DNA from 4 places in the Salmonella sp. GDC200615 genome. Region 1 is predicted to be linked to each of the others. Evidence: predicted binding sites of a transcription regulator. Region 1 holds the regulator's gene; each other region holds the start of a gene.
What was found. The regulator Fur, encoded in region 1, represses iron uptake genes when iron is present. The targets are predictions, from matches to a motif close to ATAATAATGAGAACNACTATCAA.
Positions count from the first base shown of each region.

Region 2: the regulator Fur is predicted to act here: its motif matches at 3,151-3,173, upstream of fepB (Fe2+-enterobactin ABC transporter substrate-binding protein).
Region 3: the regulator Fur is predicted to act here: its motif matches at 2,635-2,657, upstream of exbB (tol-pal system-associated acyl-CoA thioesterase).
Region 4: the regulator Fur is predicted to act here: its motif matches at 1,946-1,968, upstream of fes (enterochelin esterase).

Region 1 covers NZ_CP192247.1:3,156,625-3,162,032, reverse strand. Annotated here, with positions in the region: gene tcuA (FAD-dependent tricarballylate dehydrogenase TcuA) at 1-1,233, opposite strand, end outside; gene tcuR (tricarballylate utilization LysR family transcriptional regulator TcuR) at 1,331-2,257, opposite strand; gene fur (ferric iron uptake transcriptional regulator) at 2,372-2,824, opposite strand; gene fldA (flavodoxin FldA) at 3,106-3,636, opposite strand; gene ybfE (LexA regulated protein) at 3,787-4,080, opposite strand; gene ybfF (esterase) at 4,214-4,984, opposite strand; gene seqA (replication initiation negative regulator SeqA) at 5,169-5,408, shown strand, end outside.
Region 2 covers NZ_CP192247.1:3,256,889-3,262,296, forward strand. Annotated here, with positions in the region: gene ACQ29O_RS15750 (isochorismatase) at 1-192, opposite strand, end outside; gene entE ((2,3-dihydroxybenzoyl)adenylate synthase EntE) at 233-1,816, opposite strand; gene entC (isochorismate synthase EntC) at 1,826-3,001, opposite strand; gene fepB (Fe2+-enterobactin ABC transporter substrate-binding protein) at 3,310-4,266, shown strand; gene entS (enterobactin transporter EntS) at 4,329-5,408, opposite strand, start outside.
Region 3 covers NZ_CP192247.1:4,061,674-4,067,081, forward strand. Annotated here, with positions in the region: gene ACQ29O_RS19675 (hypothetical protein) at 1-286, shown strand, start outside; gene ACQ29O_RS19680 (SDR family oxidoreductase) at 410-1,294, shown strand; gene exbD (TonB system transport protein ExbD) at 1,407-1,832, opposite strand; gene exbB (tol-pal system-associated acyl-CoA thioesterase) at 1,839-2,573, opposite strand; gene metC (cystathionine beta-lyase) at 2,825-4,012, shown strand; gene yghB (DedA family general envelope maintenance protein YghB) at 4,152-4,811, shown strand; gene ACQ29O_RS19705 (AraC family transcriptional regulator) at 4,875-5,408, opposite strand, start outside.
Region 4 covers NZ_CP192247.1:3,268,757-3,274,164, reverse strand. Annotated here, with positions in the region: gene ACQ29O_RS15810 (TonB-dependent siderophore receptor) at 1-1,834, opposite strand, end outside; gene fes (enterochelin esterase) at 2,023-3,237, shown strand; gene ACQ29O_RS15800 (MbtH family protein) at 3,268-3,486, shown strand; gene entF (enterobactin non-ribosomal peptide synthetase EntF) at 3,483-5,408, shown strand, end outside.

The DNA.
Region 1 (5,408 bases):
GGCAAAATGCACCGCGGCACGTTCATTGACTTTCAGACCCAGGTAGGTAAACGTGATGCCGGGTCGCAGCGCATAACCGTAGTAGGGCGGCGCATCAAGCGGGCGCGCCCAGTGGGTTTTCGCCGGCGTCAGGTTTTTAGTGGCGCAGTCATCAAGCAAGGTATGATCAAAATGACCGGGCTGGCAGGCCTGGTTATACTGCGTGACGGTATGGGTAAATTTTTCCGCGTCCAGCCCCAACTGGCAGGCCAGCTCAGCCAGCGTATTGGCCTGCGCGCCAGGAAAAACCGGCGGCATAAAGTGGCCGATGGCTTTGCTGTCAATAATCGAATAGCCAATTTGTCCTGGCTGTTGAGCCACCAGCCGCCCCCAAATGGCGTAACGCTTCGGCCAGAAATCTTCGCCTTCATCATAAAAACGTTCGGCGTCGCGATTCACGACAATACCCAGCGATACGCAATCCACGCGAGTACAAATACCGCCGTCGTACAGCGGCGCCCTGGCATCAATCGCTACGCAGTGCGACTGGGACGGATCGCCAATGATATCCGCGCCGGCATCCATCATAAATTTGAGTAATACGCCCTGGTTAAAACGCGTGCCGCGAATCAGGAAATTATCCGCGGGCCATTCGCCGCGGGCGTTTTCTCCCCAGGCCTCCCGCAGCCATTCACGGTTTGATTCGAAACCGCCAGCCGCTAATACGCAGGCTTTGGCGGTAATCCGTTCGCTACCCGCCAGCGCCGCCACGAATTCGCCGTCATGAAGTTCAAGCGCGTGAACCGGCGTGTTATAGCGAACCTGTACGCCCAGCCGTTCGGCGCTACGGTAATAGGCATTGACGAGCGCTTTCCCGCCGCCCATAAAAAACGCATTGGTGCGCGCAACGTGGAGCGCACCTGATAGCGGCGGTTGAAAGTTAACGCCATGTTTGCGCATCCAGTCGCGGCATTGCGAAGAGGTGCGAATGACCAGCCGCGCCAGCGCCTCGTTGGTGTTGCCGTCGGTGACTCGCCACAGATCCTGCCAGAATTCCTCTTCAGGATAGCTTTCTACCAGCACATCCTGCGGCGCATCATGCATACAGCGCAGGTTTCGTGTGTGCTGAGAATTTCCGCCGCGCCATTCCCGCGGGGCAGCCTCAAGCAGCAGAACCGATGCGCCCGCTTCCCGTGCGGTCAGGGCGGCGCATAATGCGGCATTGCCTCCGCCTATCACCAGTACATCAACCATCTTATACTCCCGTACCATTTAACTATTTGTTAAATTTGTAATTGAAATGTATACGGATAAATAAGCGGCGCGCTATCAGGTAGCGCTAAACAGGGGTTTAGTAAGCGTAAAGGGTTGCGCCTGGCCATTCACCGGCGTCGACTAACTGACGCATAACTTTGGTAAGGACTACTCTGGCGGCAAGGCCGGCGGGCGTCAGTTCATCATCCGACAGGCTGACTAAAAAATTGGGGCGGCTGAGTACCGGATTATGGACGCCGATCACGCGTAGCGCGTCGTTATCCAGATGAGAAATCGCCGCGCCGGGCTGCAACGTGGCGCCAAGACCGTCGCGCACGGCGCGCATCAACAACGCCAGACCGTCAATTTCCGCGACGATCTCAACGTTAAGCGCATGTTCCTGGCAGACAGCGTCCAGCCTGCCGCGCAGCCCATGTCTCTGGCTTGGCATAATGAGCGGAATGCCTGCCAGTTGTTCAGGTGTGATCGGGTTATCAGGAAGCGCCGCCAGCAGGGCATGGGAGCCAATCAGAAAAAGCTGTTCTTCAAGGATCGGTCTGGCGCTCCAGCGCAGGATTTTATCTTTTTGAAAGACAACGGCTAAATCAATCTGGCGGGTATTGATCATTCTTTCCAGATTACCGGACAAGCTTTCCACCACATGCAGTCGAACATCGGCATAGTTTTCCTGCATGGCATGGATAAACGGTATACCCAGTATGGAGGCGGTACTGGGGGCCATTCCTACGCTCACATGACCGGAAAGGCGCGCTTCTCTGGCGGCGAGAATTGCGTCGTCGGCATGACGCAGGGCGAGTTGCGCCTGCGAATAAAAGGCCAGCCCGGCGTTGGTTGGCGTTACGCCGCGCGAAGTGCGCTGCAGCAGACGGATGGCAAGCTCGTTTTCCAGACGGGACATCTGTTGACTTAATGCTGAAACGCCAATATCAAGATCCTGTGCGGCGCTGCCCATACTGCCGGTTTCAATAATACGCACGAAATAGCGTAACTGGCGAAGCTCCATTCCTGCTCTCCTGAGATGCGATAGCGTTTTTTACATTAAATCAACATCAAGCGGCAGGAAAGAGGAGGATATAAAAAAGCCAACCGGGCGGTTGGCTCTTCGAAAGATTTACACTTATTTAGTCACGTCATCGTGCGCGTGCTCGTCTTCGCGGCAGTCGCCTTCAGCGCAGTGGCCGTAAAGATAGAGGCTGTGATTAGTTAAACGAATACCGTGTTTCGCCGCAATTTCACGCTGGCGCGCTTCAATAGAGTCATCACTAAATTCAATCACTTTTCCGCAGTCAAGGCAGATAAGATGGTCGTGATGATGCTGTTGCGTCAGTTCAAAAACGGATTTACCGCCTTCAAAATTATGGCGGGTCACGATACCGGCATCGTCAAACTGGTTCAGCACACGGTATACGGTTGCCAGACCGATTTCTTCACCCATGTCGATCAGGCGTTTGTATAAATCTTCCGCACTGACGTGATGGTTATCTGGTTCCTGAAGAACTTCCAGAATTTTTAAACGAGGAAGCGTTACTTTCAGGCCAGCCTTCTTTAATGCGGTATTGTTGTCAGTCATACGGAATCTGTCCTGTTGCTAAACGATTCACTTCATTAGAGAAGTGACAGAAATTGCACTCAAGATAATGCGTATCATTATAGGACTGCCATGCCGAAATGAAAACCGCAAGTCTCTCGCAGATGTTAATAAAACTGTGGTTTTGCCTGCAAATTCTGGCGCCACCTGATTACACCCGGACATTGTACAGGGATGGGTGCGAAAGTTACAAATTTGTAGCAATTATTTTGATTGGTCTTGTCTATTGATGCGGCGCAGATATAACGCTGCGCCGCATAAGATTAGGCGTTGAGGATGTCGTCGAGGTGCAATTCAGCCGAAACTTGCTTAACCCATTTTTCAACACGCTCGGCGGTCAGTTCAGGCTGACGGTCTTCGTCAATCGCCAGACCGACAAAATGATCGTCGTCAGCCAGACCTTTAGAGGCTTCAAAATGATAGCCTGCAGTTGGCCAGTGACCCACAATCGTGGCGCCGCGCGGCTCAATAATGTCGCGAATCGTGCCCAGCGCATCACAGAAGTATTCCGCGTAGTCTTCCTGATCGCCACAGCCAAACAGCGCCACCAGCTTACCGTTAAAGTCAATCTCTTCGAGAGTCGGGAAGAAGTCATCCCAGTCACATTGCGCTTCGCCATAGTACCAGGTTGGGATGCCCAGCAGCAGAATGTCATACCCTTCCAGGTCTTCTTTACTGCTTTTTGCAATGTCATGCACATCGGCAACGTCTTTACCAAGCTGTTTTTGAATCATTTTTGCGATATTTTCGGTATTACCGGTGTCGCTGCCGAAAAAGATGCCAGTGATTGCCATGAGTAAAATAACCTCTTGAAACTTATTGAAATGGTGGTGGCGAATTGCCCACGGATAAGGGCAATCATAGCAGAACAGGCAGATATGCGGAAACAGCAATCACGCGGGACTGCACGCTCTGCTACACGAAATATGAAACAAAACTTATTTTCAGACTAAACCCTGGCCGCGCAGCGCCATAAGCTGCTTCATTAATATTTCTTCAATGAGCTCGCTGCGGCTAATGTTGCGCGCTTCGGCCAGCTCATTCAGCGCGTCAACCGCTTGTGCGTTGAGTTTTAATTCGACACGCTTGAGGCCACGAACTTTGTCGCGTTTTAACTGGTTGCGCTTGTTGATGCGTAACTGTTCATCGCGCGAAAGCGGATTCGTTTTAGGTCGTCCCGGGCGACGCTCGTGCGCGAACAGATCTAATGTCGTACGGTCCGTTTGTTCTTTGGCCATGATTTTGGTGACTTCGGGGGAAACAATCAGCCAGGCTTATGCCCGGATGGATAGCGCGCCATCATACATCAGCGAGGAAGCGACGCCAACGCCCGCGCGCGTAATCGCGCACAGGCGATGAGTTTTTAATCAGTTAGCGTTTATCGTGCAGATAACGGCGGATGGCGCGCAGAACCGCCTCTGGTTTTTCGGCATGTACCCAGTGGCCCGCGCCGGCGATCACATGCGCGCGCGCCAAAGGGAATTGCGCCAGCAGCGCGTCGCGGTACGCTTCGGTCACGTACGGCGAGTTACCGCCTGGAATAAACAGCGCCGGATGTTCCCAGGGCGGAATGGTTTCCCAGCCGACGATATGCGGATACTGCTCCCATAATACCGGAACATTAAAACGCCATTCGCCTTCAGCCCAGGATTTTAACAGAAACTGGATCACGCCTTCTTCGTTGAGGTGTTGGCGCATAATCCCTGCCGCCTGTTGGCGGGATGTCGCGTCGGATTCGCTGACGGCATTAATGGCCGCGAAAATGCGATCGTGGCGGCGAACGTGATAATCCACGGGGGCGATATCAATCGCGACCAGACGATCGATGCGATCGGGCGCCAGCGCCGTCAGCGCCATTACCGCTTTTCCGCCCATGGAATGACCAATAAACGTCGCTTTTTCAATCTGCTGCGCGTCAAGCGTATCCAGAAGATCCTGGGCCATTGCCGGATAATCCATGACCGGATCGCGCGGCGATAAACCATGATTGCGCATATCGACCTGAATAATGTCGTGATCGGTCACCAGATCGCGCGCCAGTACGCCGAGGTTGTCCAGGCTGCCAAACAGACCATGAACGAGAACGATGGGGGAATTATTGTGCAGGTTTTGTGCAGATTGCGCTCGGATGTTTAATTTCATGGCAAAGTTCTTTTTTTCGCTCTGTCGGGTTAGGGTATTATGTTGACCATTCTGCCACTGGGCTGCAACCTCTAAGGTTTACTCCGAGTTTTTTTGTCAGCCGGGCTTAACGCTATCCGCTGTTGGGATTTGTTCCTATAATCCCAATGACTTGTATTCAGCAAAGACATCGCACTGGATTAAGATGAAAACGATTGAAGTTGATGATGAACTCTATAGCTATATTGCCAGCCACACCAAGCATATCGGCGAGAGCGCATCCGACATTTTACGGCGTATGTTGAAGTTTTCCGCCACGACACAGCCAACGGCTTCAGCGGTGAAGGGGACGCCTGCGGCGCAACCCGTTGCCGAAGCGAAACCGGTTAACCCGGTAAAAGACAAAGTTCGCGCGATGCGTGAGCTGTTGTTGTCTGACGAATAT
Region 2 (5,408 bases), 100 kb from region 1:
GCGCAGGGCGGCGATATTAGCAATCACCTGGTCCATCATTGGGCAGTTGCGGCCCCAAAAGCTGACAAAGTAATCCTGCATATCGTGGATGAGCAGCGCAGCGCGCTCCGGCTCAAATGCCCAGTTCACTTTGTTGGTCGGGATATCCAGTGCGGTGGGCAGCGCGTAAGACTGTAGTTTCGGGATTGCCATCTCTCTTTCTCCTTCAGAGCGGTGAACGTGACGCCAACCGCTAGCGTAATTGTTTTTTATCGACTTTACCAACCGGCGTCAGCGGCAGTGACGCAACGCACTCTACGCGATCCGGTAATTTAAATTCCGCCACGCCCTGCTCTCGCAGGAAACGGCGTACCTGTACCGCTCGCAGCGGCTCTTTTACCACCAGATATGCGCAACTTTTTTCTCCCAGCAGTTCATCTTCCATGCTGACCAGCGCCACATGGATCACCGCTGGGTGGCGCAGTAACAGGTTTTCTATCTCTTCGGCGGCTATCTTCTCGCCGCCCCGATTGATCTGATCTTTTTCACGCCCGTGAACGGTGATGTAACCGTCTTGATCAATGGAGATCAGATCGCCGGAACAGTAAAAACCGTTGGCGTCAAAGGCGCTGGCATTGTGTAGCGGACTGTTGAAATAGCCGCGAAAAGTATAGGGGCCGCGCGTCATCAGACGACCAATCTCGCCCGGCGGCAGTGGATTCCCGTCGGCATCCGCCACCCACACTTCGTCGTCCGGACACATGGGTCTTCCCTGAGTATTGATAATCCGTTCCGGACTATCGTCCAGCCGGGTATAGTTCACTAACCCTTCCGCCATGCCGAAGACCTGCTGCAACTGACAGCCAATTTCAGCCGGAATACGGGCGGCCAGCGTCGCAGAAAGCCGCGCGCCGCCAACCTGCAATAACCTTAATGACGCCAGCGGCGCATTACCGCCCCACTCCTGGATAGCCTGTAGCCATAGACTGACCGCGGGAGGCACCAGCGCCGTGGCATTAATCTGGTGTTTTTCGATCAGCGGGAAACAGAGCGTGGCGCTGGGATCGGTCGCCAGCACTACCGTTCCTTTGGCAAGAAAGACGCCCAGCGCGCCCGGCGAACTCATGGCGTAGTTATGCGCGGCGGGAATCGCGCACAGAAAACGCGTCTCCTCGTTAAAACCGCAAATCTCATTGCTACGGCGCACGCTGTAGTAATAGTCGTTATGGGTACGGGGAATAAGCTTTGGCGTGCCGGTAGTACCGCCGGAAAGCTGAAAGTAGGCCACTTCGTCAGCAGGTGATGGCGTGGCGGTGAAATCTTCCGCCGCCTGCCGCATCGCCGCGTCCAGGCTGTGATCGCCGTCGTCGTTGCGCAATAACACCACCCGCACAGAGCGGTGTTCAGCCACAAACGTGTTGAGAAAGTCCTCCCCGGCGAACAGCGTATGTTGGCGATCGGCAATCACCAGCGTCGGCGCGATCTGCATCGCATAGGCGTTAAGTTCGGTACGTTGATGGCTAAACAGCGCCAGAACGGGCGCTACGCCAAGCTTCAACAGGGCGAAAAAGGTGATATACAGTTCCGGTACATTCCCCAGTTGTACCAGAGCGGTTTCGCCAGGTTTGATGCCCTGACGGCGTAAACTGCAGGCCAGATTATCTGCGGCCTGGTTGAGCTGGCGATAGCTGAATGCGCGCTCGCCTTCAATGACCGCCGTCTTGTCGCTGCCAGCGTGGCGGGTCAGAATATCGGTCAACGGCACGTCTTGCCAGTAGCCTTTTTCACGATAACGGCGGGCAAATTCATCCGGCCAACGGGTGAAAGGTATACGCATCATCGTTCCTTAATGCAGTCCAAAAACGTTCAACATCGTAGAGAGCTTGACGCCGGTTTCCCGCCACTCGCCGACTGGCGAAGAGGCAGGGACAATCCCGGCGCCGGCGAACAGGCGCACCTGATTACCGTGCAATTTCGCACAACGAATCGTCACTACCCACTCGCCGTTTCCTTCGGCATCGCACCAGCCGACAATGCCGCCAAACAGTTCACGATCGAACGGTTCCAGTTCAGCAATCAGCTTTTTCGCGACCTGATGAGGGAAACCGCTTAACGCAGGCGTTGGATGCAGCAGACAGGCCAGCGTCAGCGCGTTTTCTCCGGCGTTGGCCTTGCCCTCAAACGGCGTACCGAGATGCCATAGCGTCGGCGTGGTGATCAACTGCGGAGAGGAAGGTAATTGCAGTTCCGTGCTGCGATCGCGCAGGATCTGCTTCATCGCCTGCGTCACCAGCTCATGTTCATGGCGATCTTTTTGTGAAGCCAGCAGTCGGTTTCCCGCCTCGCGATCCAGAACGTCATCGGGCTGTCGGCGTGCCGAGCCTGCTAACGGCAGCGAACTAAACCGCTCGCCCTCTTTGCGTATCAGCAATTCGGGGCTGGCGCCCAGCAGAACGCCGCCATCCGCCAGTGGCACATGGAAGTTGTAACTAACTGGATTCTGCGCAACCAGCCGCTCCAGCAATGCTCCGCTATCCACCGCTACATCAGTGGTGATATCTACCAGCCGGGAAAGCACCACTTTATCGACGTCTGGCGTGGCGGTCAGCATAGCCGCGCGTGCGACCATCGCTTCAAAAGCATCCTGCTCCGGAATCGCCTTTCGCGCCGTCACCGTCAGCGACTGATGGTCAGTAAAATAACGCGCCGTGCGCTGCTTTTGCTGGCGGGAAAAGGACTGCCACGCCATCGGGATAAATAGCGACGACGGCTGGCGGGTATCAAAGGGAATCGCCCCCACCAGGATAGGGTTGGCGATGCCCTGCGATTTGGCCTCGGCAAACTGCTGGCGCAATTTCTGCTGGAAAGGGCTATCCGGCGAATCTCCGGCAACCGCAGGCTCGGTATAACGGGCGAAGCACCCGGAAGTGGTAAAACTGCGATACGGCGACATGAAGAAAAAGCGATCGGGAGCAAGCGTTGCCATTGTCTCCTGAGCGTCCTCGGCCAGTGACATATCCATATCATCCTCCAATGATAAAGGCTTATATACACTTCATCTTTCAAGCTGCCTCTTTGTTGGCTGCGCTCAGAAACCCCGGTCACACAGTTATCTATGCCCGCTGGGATTTCTTCCCTTGCCGTTGCGATGCTTCTTGAATGATTTTGTGTATAATAATGATTATTATTTCTATTTTTAGTGCGCTAACCTAAGAGTAAAACGTCGCTCTGTCAACTCTGGTCATGAGTTAAATGGCACTAAGGCTTGCATCTCGCTGCCGCTGACATGAAAATGAGAAGCATTAACTTTATTAATAACAGGACGCTATTGTGAGACTCCCCGCCTTTTATCGTTGGCTGCTTTTAGTGGTTGGTATATCAATTTCAGGAATATCCTTAGCCCAGGACGCCGGTTGGCCCCGGCAAATCCAGGACAGCCGCGGCGTTCATACTCTGGACCACAAACCCGCGCGTATCGTCTCTACCAGCGTGACGTTGACAGGCTCGCTGCTGGCGATTGATGCGCCCGTCGTCGCCAGCGGAGCCACTACGCCGAATAACCGCTTTGCCGACGATCAAGGGTTTATGCGCCAGTGGAGCGACGTAGCAAAGGCTCGCCATGTCGCCCGGCTGTACATCGGCGAACCGAATGCCGAAACGGTCGCCGCGCAAATGCCGGATCTCATTTTGATTAGCGCCACCGGCGGCGACTCCGCGCTGGCGCTTTACGATCAGCTCTCCGCTATCGCGCCGACACTCGTCATCAATTATGACGATAAAAGCTGGCAGAGTTTGCTCACGCAACTTGGCGAGATCACCGGTCAGGAGAAACAGGCCGCCGCGCGAATAGCGGAATTTGAGGCGCAACTGACGACGGTTAAACAGCGAATCGCCCTGCCGCCGCAGCCGGTTAGCGCGCTGGTGTATACCCCTGCCGCGCATAGCGCCAATCTGTGGACGCCAGAATCAGCACAAGGCAAGCTATTGACACAGTTAGGCTTTACGCTGGCGACATTGCCCCGAGGGCTGCAAACCAGCAAAAGCCAGGGTAAGCGCCACGATATCATTCAGCTTGGCGGTGAAAATCTGGCCGCCGGGTTAAACGGTGAATCTCTTTTCCTGTTTGCCGGCGACAACAACGATGTTGCGGCCCTTTACGCCAATCCGCTGCTGGCGCACCTGCCAGCGGTGCAAAATAAGCGCGTCTATGCCCTGGGTACGGAGACGTTCCGTCTGGATTATTACAGCGCAACATTGTTGCTTAACCGGCTTGCCGCCCTGTTTTAGCCTTATCGGAGTCTTATCCGACTGACCAGACCGATTTTGTCAGTCGGATAAACGCCCCTTCATCAGCCAGCATCGCTAACCGGCGGCGTCTGGCGAAAACGGCGTAGCTCGCCCAGCACTAACAGCAGCAGCAAACCGATAATCACCAGCCCGAATCCACTCACGCTCGCGGAAGCGACCGGCGTCATCATTGCGCCAAGACCGCCTAACAGCGCCGCGCCGATAGCGTCTCCCGTGACGTTTTGCGCGGTCCACAGGCCATTCATTCGCCCCAGCATATTTTCCGGCGTCTGGGTTTGCAGCAGGGTGTATTGTAATAACGAACTGATGGCGCTAAGCCAGCCAAACAGCGCCAGACAGATAACACCTGCGATCCAGACCGGCATGATGGCGAACAGCCCCACCGCCAGAAAAGAACCGACTGTCGAAACCAGCATAATGAGCCCCGGACGAACGCTATGCGCCAGTTGTCCGCTGGTCAGCGCGCCAATGGCCGCCCCCAGCGGAATTGCCGCATACAGCAAACCGATTTGCGCCGCCGACATCTGCCAGCTCATCGCCAGCGCCGGATAGAGGACGCGTACCGCGCTTGCCATCGTCACCAGACCGCCAAGCAGCGCAATACCGCCGATAAGCGGACTGGCGAGCAAAAAACGAAATGCCGCCAGTAACGCGATAAAAGGATTTTCCCGCGGCTGCGGAGGAACAGGCAGTCGCGGCAGCGTCAGTAACGGCAATAGCGTAATAAACGTCCCGGCGGCCGCCAGCCCATAGTTCCAGGCTACGCCGCCGCTGGCAAGCAATATGCCCCCCAACATCGGGGAAATAACCGATCCCAGACGTACCGTCAGCATGGTAATCGCGCCGGCCTGCATCAGATTTTCTCTTCCGACCAGCGCTGGCGTCGCCGCCAGTAACGCGGTCATGCCCAGAGACGCGAAAAAGCCGTCCCACAGGCCAAGGAGATATATCGCCAGCAATGACGGTTCCGGCAACAGCGCGTTCACGCACAGGCCAATAAAGCCAATACCGCAAGTACCGCGCGCCAGCAGAGTCACCTTTTTGCGTTCGTAGCGATCGGCCAGCACACCGCCCACCATTAAGCCAATAAACATGGCGCCGCCGGTTAACGTTACCGACAG
Region 3 (5,408 bases), 910 kb from region 1:
GGTAACGCAGGAGGTGGTATCCATACCGGCGGCGTTAGTGCGCCTGAAGTGGCAAAACCGACGAGAGATGTATACGTTACAGGTCAAAGAGGAGATTTATGGCGCGACCATCAATGCTATTATCGAGCAGCATCCTGAATTACGAGACAAAATTATGTCTCGTCTTGAAAGTGACTGGCAGCATCTGCTGGCTCGCGAGACGGCAACCTTACGTCTGACGCGTAAGCTTTCCGATGGCGACTACCGGACGCGCAACGTCACCACCGTCGCACGGCAAGAAAAATAACCTTCATGGCTAGTTAACTCTGTTGTGAATACGGGCGAAGCATAAGGATCGTTCTGATTCTCCCTCTTACGGTAGTAAAAGTGTCTACGCTTAAAGGGTGTTCAACCTGAAGGGAGAAGCTCAATGTCTCATCTATACGACCCTACCACGCAGTATTACACCGGCGAATATCCTAAGCAAAAACAGCCGGCGCCCGGCGTCCAGGCGAAAATGACGCCTGTTCCTGACTGTGGCGAAAAAAGTTATGTCGGCAGTGGTCGCCTTAAAGATCGTAAGGCGCTGGTGACAGGGGGCGACTCCGGGATTGGGCGCGCTGCCGCTATCGCTTACGCGCGTGAAGGCGCAGATGTCGCGATCAACTATCTGCCAGCGGAAGAAGAGGACGCCCAGCAGGTTAAAGAGCTGATTGAGGAGTGCGGTCGTAAAGCGGTGTTATTGCCAGGCGATCTTAGCGACGAATCCTTCGCCCGTTCGCTGGTCCATAAGGCGCGTGAAGCGCTGGGCGGGCTGGACATTCTGGCGCTGGTAGCCGGTAAACAGACGGCAATCCCGGAGATAAAAGATCTGACCAGCGAGCAATTTCAGCAAACCTTCGCCGTTAACGTTTTTGCCCTGTTCTGGATAACCCAGGAAGCGATTCCGCTGCTGCCAAAAGGCGCCAGTATTATCACGACGTCGTCTATCCAGGCGTATCAGCCCAGTCCGCACCTGCTGGATTATGCGGCAACCAAGGCGGCAATCCTCAATTACAGCCGTGGCCTGGCGAAACAGGTGGCGGAAAAAGGAATTCGTGTGAATATTGTCGCGCCTGGCCCTATCTGGACAGCGCTGCAAATTTCCGGCGGTCAAACCCAGGATAAAATTCCGCAGTTTGGTCAGCAGACGCCAATGAAGCGGGCCGGCCAACCGGCAGAGCTGGCGCCGGTGTATGTCTATCTGGCAAGCCAGGAATCCAGTTACGTTACCGCAGAAGTGCACGGCGTGTGCGGCGGGGAGCATTTAGGCTAACGCATGAAGTCGATTAAGGTGGCGCAATTCTGTTAAGCAAGGCGCCATCTTAGGCAATAAAAAAGCCGGGTGGCGACTTCGCCTTACCCGGCCTACAGCGTCAGCAGAATACTTATTTCGCTTTCGCGGTCTCTTCGCCGACCAGACCAATCTTGAGATAGCCCGCCTGATGCAGCATATCCATCACTTTCATCAGGGTTTCATACTCTACGGTTTTATCCGCACGGAAGAAAATCGTAGTATCCTTTTTCCCTTCCGTCAGGGCCGTTAGCTCGGCAATCATCGTATCATCCGTCACCGGATCGTTACCGATAAACATGGTGTTATCCGTTTTCACCGACAGATAAACCGGTTTTTCCGGACGCGGCTGTGGCGTACTGGTAGAAGCGGGCAGATTCACCTTGACGTCCACCGTCGCCAGCGGCGCAGCCACCATAAAGATAATCAGCAGAACCAACATGACATCGATAAACGGCGTCACGTTGATTTCATGCATTTCGCCGTTGTCATCCAGGTTCTCGTTAAGACGCATTGCCATGACGCATTACCCTACCCGTAATTTCTGCGCGGCGCGTACCGGCTGCGCACTGGCGCTCGCATTCAGATCAAGATCGCGGCTTTGCAGCAGCAATACCTGCGCCGCCACGTCACCCAGCGTCGCTTTGTAACTGCCTATCTGACGTGCGAAGATGTTGTAAATGACGACCGCCGGGATCGCGGCTACCAGCCCAATCGCCGTCGCCAGCAGCGCTTCCGCAATACCAGGAGCGACCACCGCCAGGTTGGTGGTCTGCGTTTGCGCAATACCGATGAAGCTATTCATAATGCCCCATACGGTGCCAAACAACCCGACGAAGGGGGAAATGGCGCCGATCGTCGCCAGATAACCGTTGCCTCGTCCCATGTAGCGGCCAACCGCTGCGACGCGACGTTCCAGACGGAGGCCGGTACGTTCTTTAATCCCTTCGTTATCTTCGCTGCCCTGAGAGAGTTCCAGTTCATTCTGCGCTTCATTGATGAGCTGTGCGCTGAGGCTTTTTGCGCTGAAACCTGCCGCAATGTCGGAAGCCTGATCTAAAGAGCGCGCATCGGCTAATTGCAGTTGTTCGCGCTTTAAGCGGCGCTTTTGCGTGAAAAATTCAACGCTTTTACTGAAGAAGATAGCCCAGGTGACGACTGACGCCAGAATCAAACCAATCATCACGCACTTCACGACAATATCGGCGTGCTGATACATGCCCCAGACGGAAAGATCCGTCTGCATCAAATTATTACCCACTCTGTATCTCCAGGACGCAAATCACAAAATCTGAGCATAATAATATCAAAACAACGTCGAATTGATAGTCGTTCTCATTACTATTTACATACTGCCGCACCTTTACTGCTTTTTCTTTGCGCTTACGCATTAAAAAAGCCACCTGTTTTTATTTTGGCAAAATTTTCATCTGTATCACACGTCGCCAGGGTGCAGATGGTTATATTCATGCTAGTTTAGACATCCAGACGGTTAAAATCAGGAAACGCAACATGACGGATAAACAGTTGGATACCAAACTGGTAAACGCAGGACGCAGCAAAAAATACACGCTTGGCTCAGTGAATAGTGTGATTCAACGCGCTTCTTCACTGGTGTTTGACACCGTCGAGGCCAAAAAACACGCTACCCGCAATCGCGCCAACGGCGAATTATTTTACGGACGCCGGGGAACGCTGACCCACTTTTCGCTCCAGGAAGCCATGTGTGAACTGGAAGGCGGCGCCGGATGCGCGCTCTTCCCGTGCGGCGCGGCGGCGGTCGCCAACACCATTCTGGCATTCGTTGAGCAGGGCGACCACATCCTGATGACCAACACAGCCTATGAACCCAGCCAGGATTTCTGCAGCAAAATTCTCGGCAAACTGGGCGTGACGACAAGCTGGTTCGACCCGCTCATCGGCGCTGATATCACGCAACATATTCAACCGAACACGAAAGTCGTATTTCTGGAATCCCCCGGTTCTATTACCATGGAAGTACATGATATTCCGAGCATTGTTAGTGCGGTCAGACGCGTCGCGCCAGAAGCCGTCATCATGATTGATAATACCTGGGCGGCTGGCGTTCTGTTCAAAGCTCTGGAATTCGATATTGATATCTCTATCCAGGCGGGCACTAAGTATCTGATTGGTCATTCTGATGCGATGGTCGGTACTGCCGTTGCAAATGCGCGCTGCTGGGAACAATTGCGGGAAAACGCCTATCTGATGGGGCAAATGCTCGACGCCGACACGGCTTATATGACCAGCCGCGGTCTGCGCACACTCGGCGTGCGACTGCGCCAGCATCAAGAAAGCAGCCTCAAAATCGCCGCATGGCTGGCGAACCATCCTCAGGTCGCGCGCGTTAATCATCCGGCCCTGCCGGGTAGCAAAGGTCATGCGTTCTGGAAACGAGACTTTACAGGCAGCAGCGGCCTGTTCTCCTTTGTGCTCAATAAAAAGCTGACCGAGGCAGAATTATCAGCCTATCTGGATAACTTTTCGCTGTTCAGTATGGCCTACTCCTGGGGAGGCTACGAATCGCTGATTATTGCTAATCAGCCGGAACAGATCGCCGCGATTCGTCCCGCAGGCGGCGTAGATTTTACCGGTACGCTGGTCCGGGTGCATATTGGTTTAGAGAGTGTTGATGATTTGATCGCTGATTTAGCCGCCGGCTTCGCCAGAATTGTGTAAAGTTGCCGGGGATGGACATATATGCAGACAATTTCCGTGGAAAAGTCTGCGTTTGTTGCGTCCGGGATCAAGGCATCCCGGACGATTCAGGAGTACAATAGGCGAATAAAAGCATAAATGCTGTTCCACAGGAAAGTTCATGGCTGTCATTCAAGATATTATCGCTGCGCTCTGGCAACATGATTTTGCCGCGCTGGCGAATCCACACGTTGTTAGCGTCGTCTACTTTGTCATGTTCGCCACGCTATTTTTAGAAAACGGTCTGCTGCCAGCATCATTCTTACCTGGCGATAGTCTGCTGCTACTGGCAGGCGCGTTGATCGCCCAGGATGTGATGCATTTTTTGCCGACGATTGGCATTCTCACCACCGCGGCCAGTCTCGGCTGCTGGCTAAGTTATATCCAGGGACGCTGGCTCGGTAATACGCGTACCGTCAAAGGCTGGCTGGCGCAGCTTCCGGCAAAATATCATCAGCGCGCCACCTGCATGTTTGACCGCCACGGTTTGTTAGCGTTGCTTGCCGGGCGCTTTCTGGCGTTTGTCCGCACTCTGCTGCCAACAATGGCGGGTATTTCCGGCCTGTCCAACCGCCGGTTTCAGTTTTTTAACTGGTTAAGCGGCCTGCTGTGGGTGACTGTCGTGACCAGCTTCGGCTACGCGCTCAGTATGATCCCGTTTGTTAAGCGCCATGAAGACCAGGTAATGACATTTTTAATGATCCTTCCCGTCGCGCTACTGGTCGCCGGACTGTTAGGTACGCTGGTCGTGGTGATTAAAAAGAAATACTGTAACGCCTGACGTATCCATAATCGGCCAGGATGGCCCGATTACGCTTCGTTGACCCGTGGCGGGATGCCCCACTTAGCTCCCTTGCATTGTCCGCATTCTTGCCGCATCTTCGCCCGGCGTAACGCCAAAATAACGTTTAAACTCCCGGCTAAACTGCGATGCGCTCTCATAGCCGACCCGCATCGCCGCGGCGCTGGCCTTCATACCGTCGTAAATCATCATCCGCGCTTTATGCAGTCGGTAGCTTTTTAAATACTGCAACGGCGAGGTGCTGGTGACCGCCTTAAAATTATGGTGAAACGCCGACACGCTCATGTTCGCTTCTGCCGCCAGTTGCTCAACATTCAGGTTCTCGGTGTATTTCATTTCGATCTGTTTAAGTACGCGACTGATCAGGCTAAAGTGCGTCTGGCGACTAACCAGTGCAAGCAGCGCCCCGCCGCGCGGTCCCATCAGCACATGATAAAGAATTTCGCGAATAATTTGTTTTCCCAGAATCCGCGCATCCAGCGGGCGCTCCATCACATCCAGCAATCTTTCCACCGCGCATAAAATCTCGTCCGACAGCGTGGCGGAGTTAATCCCACTGGCCGCCATCGGCAACTG
Region 4 (5,408 bases), 110 kb from region 1:
TAACGTTATTCGTCCAGTTGACGGTGTCGCTAACCGGTACGTTTAACGTGCCTTCCAGACCTTCAACGACCGCTTTCGGCACGTTCTCCCACTGATAAACATCCGTTTTGCCGTTGTTGATACGCTGCAACGGCACCGTACCCGCTTCAATCTTATTGCGGTAATCATTGCGGAACCAGGTGATGCCGGCCAGCCAGCCATCGCGTTTAAATTCCAGACCGATCTCTTTATTGATGCTGGTTTCGGCTTTCAGATCATCGTTACCCATCATATAGCAGCCGATGCCGGTACCCGCGCCAGTCGCGTAGCAACCCTGACCTTTACTGTACAAAATATAGTTTGGGTTAGTCTGGTACAGACTCGGGGCTTTATAAGCGCGGGCGATCCCCATTTTCAGAGTAAAGTCATCCCCCAGACCTTGCGACAGGTTCAGCGACGGGCTCCAGTTATCCCCCACAATACTGTGATGATCGAAACGTAGCCCCGGCGTCAGCATAGTGCTGTCGGTCAGTTCCATGTTGTTTTCAGCAAACAGAGAGAAAATTTCCGCTTTTGAATAGGGGCTACGATTGGTACTGCTGTAACCCGGGATATTTCCCCCCATAAAGGTTTGCGAGTTGGAGAGCTCGTCTTTCATACGCTGTTGGGCCCATTCGGTACCCAGCGTCAGGTTTTGATTTACCAGCAGATCGAAAGGAAGGCTCACTTCGCTGTGTAGGGTGACGTCATTCAAATCGGCATCGGCATATTTTTGCGATGCTTTGGGATCGAAAATTCCTTCGGTGCCGCCTGCCAGGCCTTCCGGCATCCGGGAGTTACGGGTATGTTCGTATTGCACCCAGTTACTGGTGGTTACGCCATTATTCCAGCCGCCGTTCCAGGTCAGAGAGTAGTTCTGCCGATAGAGGCGGTTTGTCTCTTTTCCGTAATTATCTTTCACCAGTTGGTTCGTATTGGTGTTCTGAGTATCGCCGGCATAGAGGTTGCCCTGGCGACTGTAACCGGCCTCCAGCTCCAGAGACTGAAGCGGAGCAAAATCCCAACGAACCACGCCGTTGATATCTTTGTTAATGACCCCCTCGCGTCCGGCTGGTAACGTGTCGGCGTAACTCCCGGTACGTTCAGACTGATTCCCCTGGTTAATATTACGCGCATCCGCCTGCGTTTTGTCGAGGTTGCCATACAGACGGAAGCTGAAATCCCCGCCCAGCGGGCCGTTCAGGCTAAAGTTAGTGCGTTTGGTCGCGCCTTCGTCTTTATGTTCCGGCGCGTTGAAATAGGTATTCCAGGAGCCGTGCCACTCGCTACCGCCTTTTTTGGTAATGATATTGACCACGCCACCCGCCGCGCCGTTACCGTAGCGTGCAGCGGCAGGGCCACGCAGCACTTCAATGCGTTCGATCATCTCCGGCGGCACCCACGCGGTATCGCCACGGGTATCGCGTTCGCCGCGCCAGCCCAGGCGCACCGAGTTACGGCTGGTGACGGGTTTACCGTCCATCAGGATAAGGGTGTTTTCCGGCCCCATGCCGCGAATATCGATTTGGCGGTTATTCCCGCGCTGACCGCTGGTGGAGTTGCCGGTCAGGTTCACGCCCGGCATGGTGCGGATGATTTCTGACACGTCGCGCGCGGGCGGATTTTTGCGGATCTCATCGGCGGTGATGGTGGATACGCCTGGCGCCTGTAGGTTTTGCTGGGCAGCGGTCACCACGATGGTGTCTTCATTGGTGAGCGCAGCGCTATCGGTTTTGTCTTCCGCCATCACGGGCAGAGCGGCCCCGTAAATCCCTAAATTGACCAGTAAGGTCAGGGAATGAATCTTCTTGTTCATTGTATATCCTGCTTTTCTTTAGCCACATAAGCCAAAGCGCCCGTCAAAGGCATTGGCCGGGTGGTGAAATTGTGTTCGCGCGTCCCATAGCGCGACAATACGCTATTGCAAATGCAAATAGTTATCAATAATATTATCAATATATTTCACCTTTTATATACAAAATTCATAATAAACACAGAGTTATAATGAAAGAGGCGCTGGCAACGGGAAGTAAGGCCTGGTGGAGGACGAAAACCGGGCCGGAATGGATACGGGAAAAAGACGGAAATTATCGGGTCACTTTTTGGTGGCGCGACCCGCAGGGAAACGAAACACACTCCCCGATACGGCGTGTCTGGGTCTACATCACTGGCGTAACCGATCATCATCAAAACGCGCAGCCTCAGACGATGGCGCGTATTGCCGGAACGGATGTCTGGCGCTGGAGTACGGCGCTTAGCGCTAACTGGCGCGGCAGCTACTGTTTTATTCCTACCGAACGCGATGACGTTTTTGCCGCTTTTGCGCCGGGCGAAACGCCCGATCGGAACGCACTGCGTGAAGGCTGGCGACAGCTATTACCGCAGGCGATTGCCGACCCGCTTAATTCGCAAAGCTGGCGGGGAGGACGTGGTCATGCGGTTTCAGCGCTGGAAATGCCGGATGCGCCCCTTCAGCCGGGATGGGATCGTCCTGAAACGCCGTACTCGCCGCCTTTGATGATGCAGTGGCATAGCGCACGTCTGGGTAACTCCCGCCGCGTATGGATATTGACGACCGGAGACGAGGCGCCGGAGGAAAGACCGTTGGCTATTCTGCTGGACGGTCAATTCTGGGCGGAAAATATGCCCGTCTGGCCCGCGCTTGCCTCGCTGACTCATCAACGCCTGCTTCCCGGTGCCGTCTATCTGCTGATTGACGCGATTGATACTCACCACCGCAGCCAGGAGTTGACCTGCAATGCCGACTTCTGGCTGGCAGTGCAGCAGGAACTGTTGCCGCAAGTCAGAGCCGTGACGCCTTTTAGCGATGATGCCGGGCGAACGGTGGTCGCCGGACAGAGCTTTGGCGGCCTGTCGGCGCTGTATGCCGGCCTGAACTGGCCGACGCGTTTTGGCTGTGTACTAAGCCAGTCAGGATCGTTCTGGTGGCCTCATCGCATCACCCCGCCGGAGGGGGAAGTCATTACCCGGCTGAAAACCGGCGCATTATGTGCGCGCGGACTGCGTATCGTACTGGAAGCCGGCGTGCGTGAGCAGATCGTGTTTCAGGCGAATCAGGCGCTTTATGCCCAACTGAATACTTCGCAGCAGTCCATTTTCTGGCGTCAGGTTGACGGCGGACACGATGCGCTTTGCTGGCGCGGCGGGCTAACGCAAGGGCTGATGCTGCTTTGGCAGACGCTTATCGACACGCTTTAACCGGGCACATGTCCATGACAGGAGTTGAGTATGGAATTCAGTAATCCCTTCGATAATCCGCAGGGACAGTTTTACATCCTGCAAAATGCGCAGCGTCAATTCAGCCTTTGGCCAGCGGCGTGCACGCTTCCCGCAGGCTGGGACGTGGTATGCGAACCGCAATCGCAGGACGCGTGCCAGCAGTGGCTTAATACGCGCTGGACAACACTGAATCCGGCGCATTATGCCGATAAGCAGGAGGCGAAATGACGCAGCGTTTACCGTTAGTCGCCGCTCAGCCGGGGATCTGGATGGCGGAAAAACTCTCTGATTTACCCTCCGCCTGGAGCGTGGCGCACTATGTGGAACTGAATGGCGAGCTGGATGCCGCCTTGCTGGCAAAAGCGGTAGCGGTAGGGATGCAACAGGCGGATACGCTACGGATGCGTTTTACCGAAGAGAACGGCGAGGTCTGGCAATGGATAGATCCTGAGCACACCTTCGGCGAGCCCCCGATTGCCGATTTACGCGACCATCCCGATCCGCATCACGCGGCGCTGGCGTTAATGCAGGCGGATTTACGGCAAAACCTGCGCGCAGATAGCGGTAAGCCGCTGGCGTTTCACCAGTTAATCCGCATTGATGATACCCGCTGGTATTGGTATCAGCGCTATCACCATTTGCTGGTGGATGGCTTTAGCTTCCTGGCGATAACTCGCCAGATTGCGGCGATTTATCGCGCCTGGCAGAGCGACGCTCCTACGCCGGAGTCGCCTTTTACCCCCTTTGCGGATGTGGTCGAGGAATATCAGCGCTATCGCCAGAGCGAGGCCTGGCAGCGTGACGGCGCCTTCTGGGCGCAGCAGCGCCGCGAGCTGCCGCCGCCGGCGTCAATGTCTGCCGCGCCGTTGCCGGGGCGGTCGGCGAGCGCGGATATTCTACGTATGAAATTGAACGCGCCGGCGGGGGCGTTTCGCCAACTGGCGGCGCACATGCCTGAGATACCGCGAGCGGATCTTGCCCTGGCGCTGGTGACGTTGTGGCTGGGACGATTATGCGGGCGTATGGATTATGCCGCCGGATTTATCTTTATGCGGCGGATGGGTTCGGCGGCGTTAACGGCGACCGGGCCTGTCCTTAACGTGTTGCCGCTGGCGATTAACCTTCATGCGACGGAAGATCTGCCAACGCTGGCGAAGCGTCTTGCGGCGCAGTTAAAGAAGATGCGCCGCCACCAGCGTTACGACGCCGAACAGATTGTACGCGATAGCGGGCGAGCCGCAGGGGAGACGCCGCTATTTGGCCCGGTGCTCAATATAAAAGTGTTTGATTATCATCTGGATCTTCCTGGCATACAGGCGCAAACCCATACCCTGGCGACGGGGCCGGTTAACGATCTTGAACTGGCGCTTTTTCCGGATGAAAACGGCGGTCTGGATATTGAATTGCTGGCGAATGCACAGCGTTACGATGATGCCACGCTCTCCCGCCATGCCTTACGATTGATGGCGCTTATCACGCAGTTTGCGGATAACCCGGCGCTGCGCTGCGGCGATGCGCAAATGCTGCTGGCGGAAGAACAAACGCAATTAGCACACCTTAATAATACGGCGGTAACGATTCCCGCCGCCACGCTTAGCGATTTGGTGGCGCAGCAGGCGCAAAAAACGCCAGAGGCTTCCGCGTTGGCAGATGCGCATTATCACTTTACCTACCGTGAAATGCGCGAACAGGTTGTGGCGCTGGCGTACGCGCTGCGGGAACGCGGCGTTCAGCCTGGCGATAGCGTGGCGGTGGCGTTACCGCGGTCGGTTTTCCTGACCTTAGCGCTGCATGGCATTGTCGAGGCGGGCGCCGCCTGGCTGCCGCTGGATACCGGTTATCCTGACGATCGGCTGCGAATGATGCTGGAAGATGCGCAGCCGAAACTATTAATTACGACTCAGGCGCAGCTGGCGCGCTTTCACGATATTCCGGGGATGGAATATTTGTGTTATAGCCAACCGCTACCGGTCAGTGACGCCACTCCGCTGGTGCTGTCGTTACCGCATCATACCGCTTACATCATTTTCACCTCTGGCTCGACGGGCAGGCCGAAAGGGGTGATGGTGGGACAAACGGCGATAGTCAACCGGCTGCTGTGGATGCAGGCTCACTATCCGTTGACGGCGGATGATGTAGTAGCGCAAAAA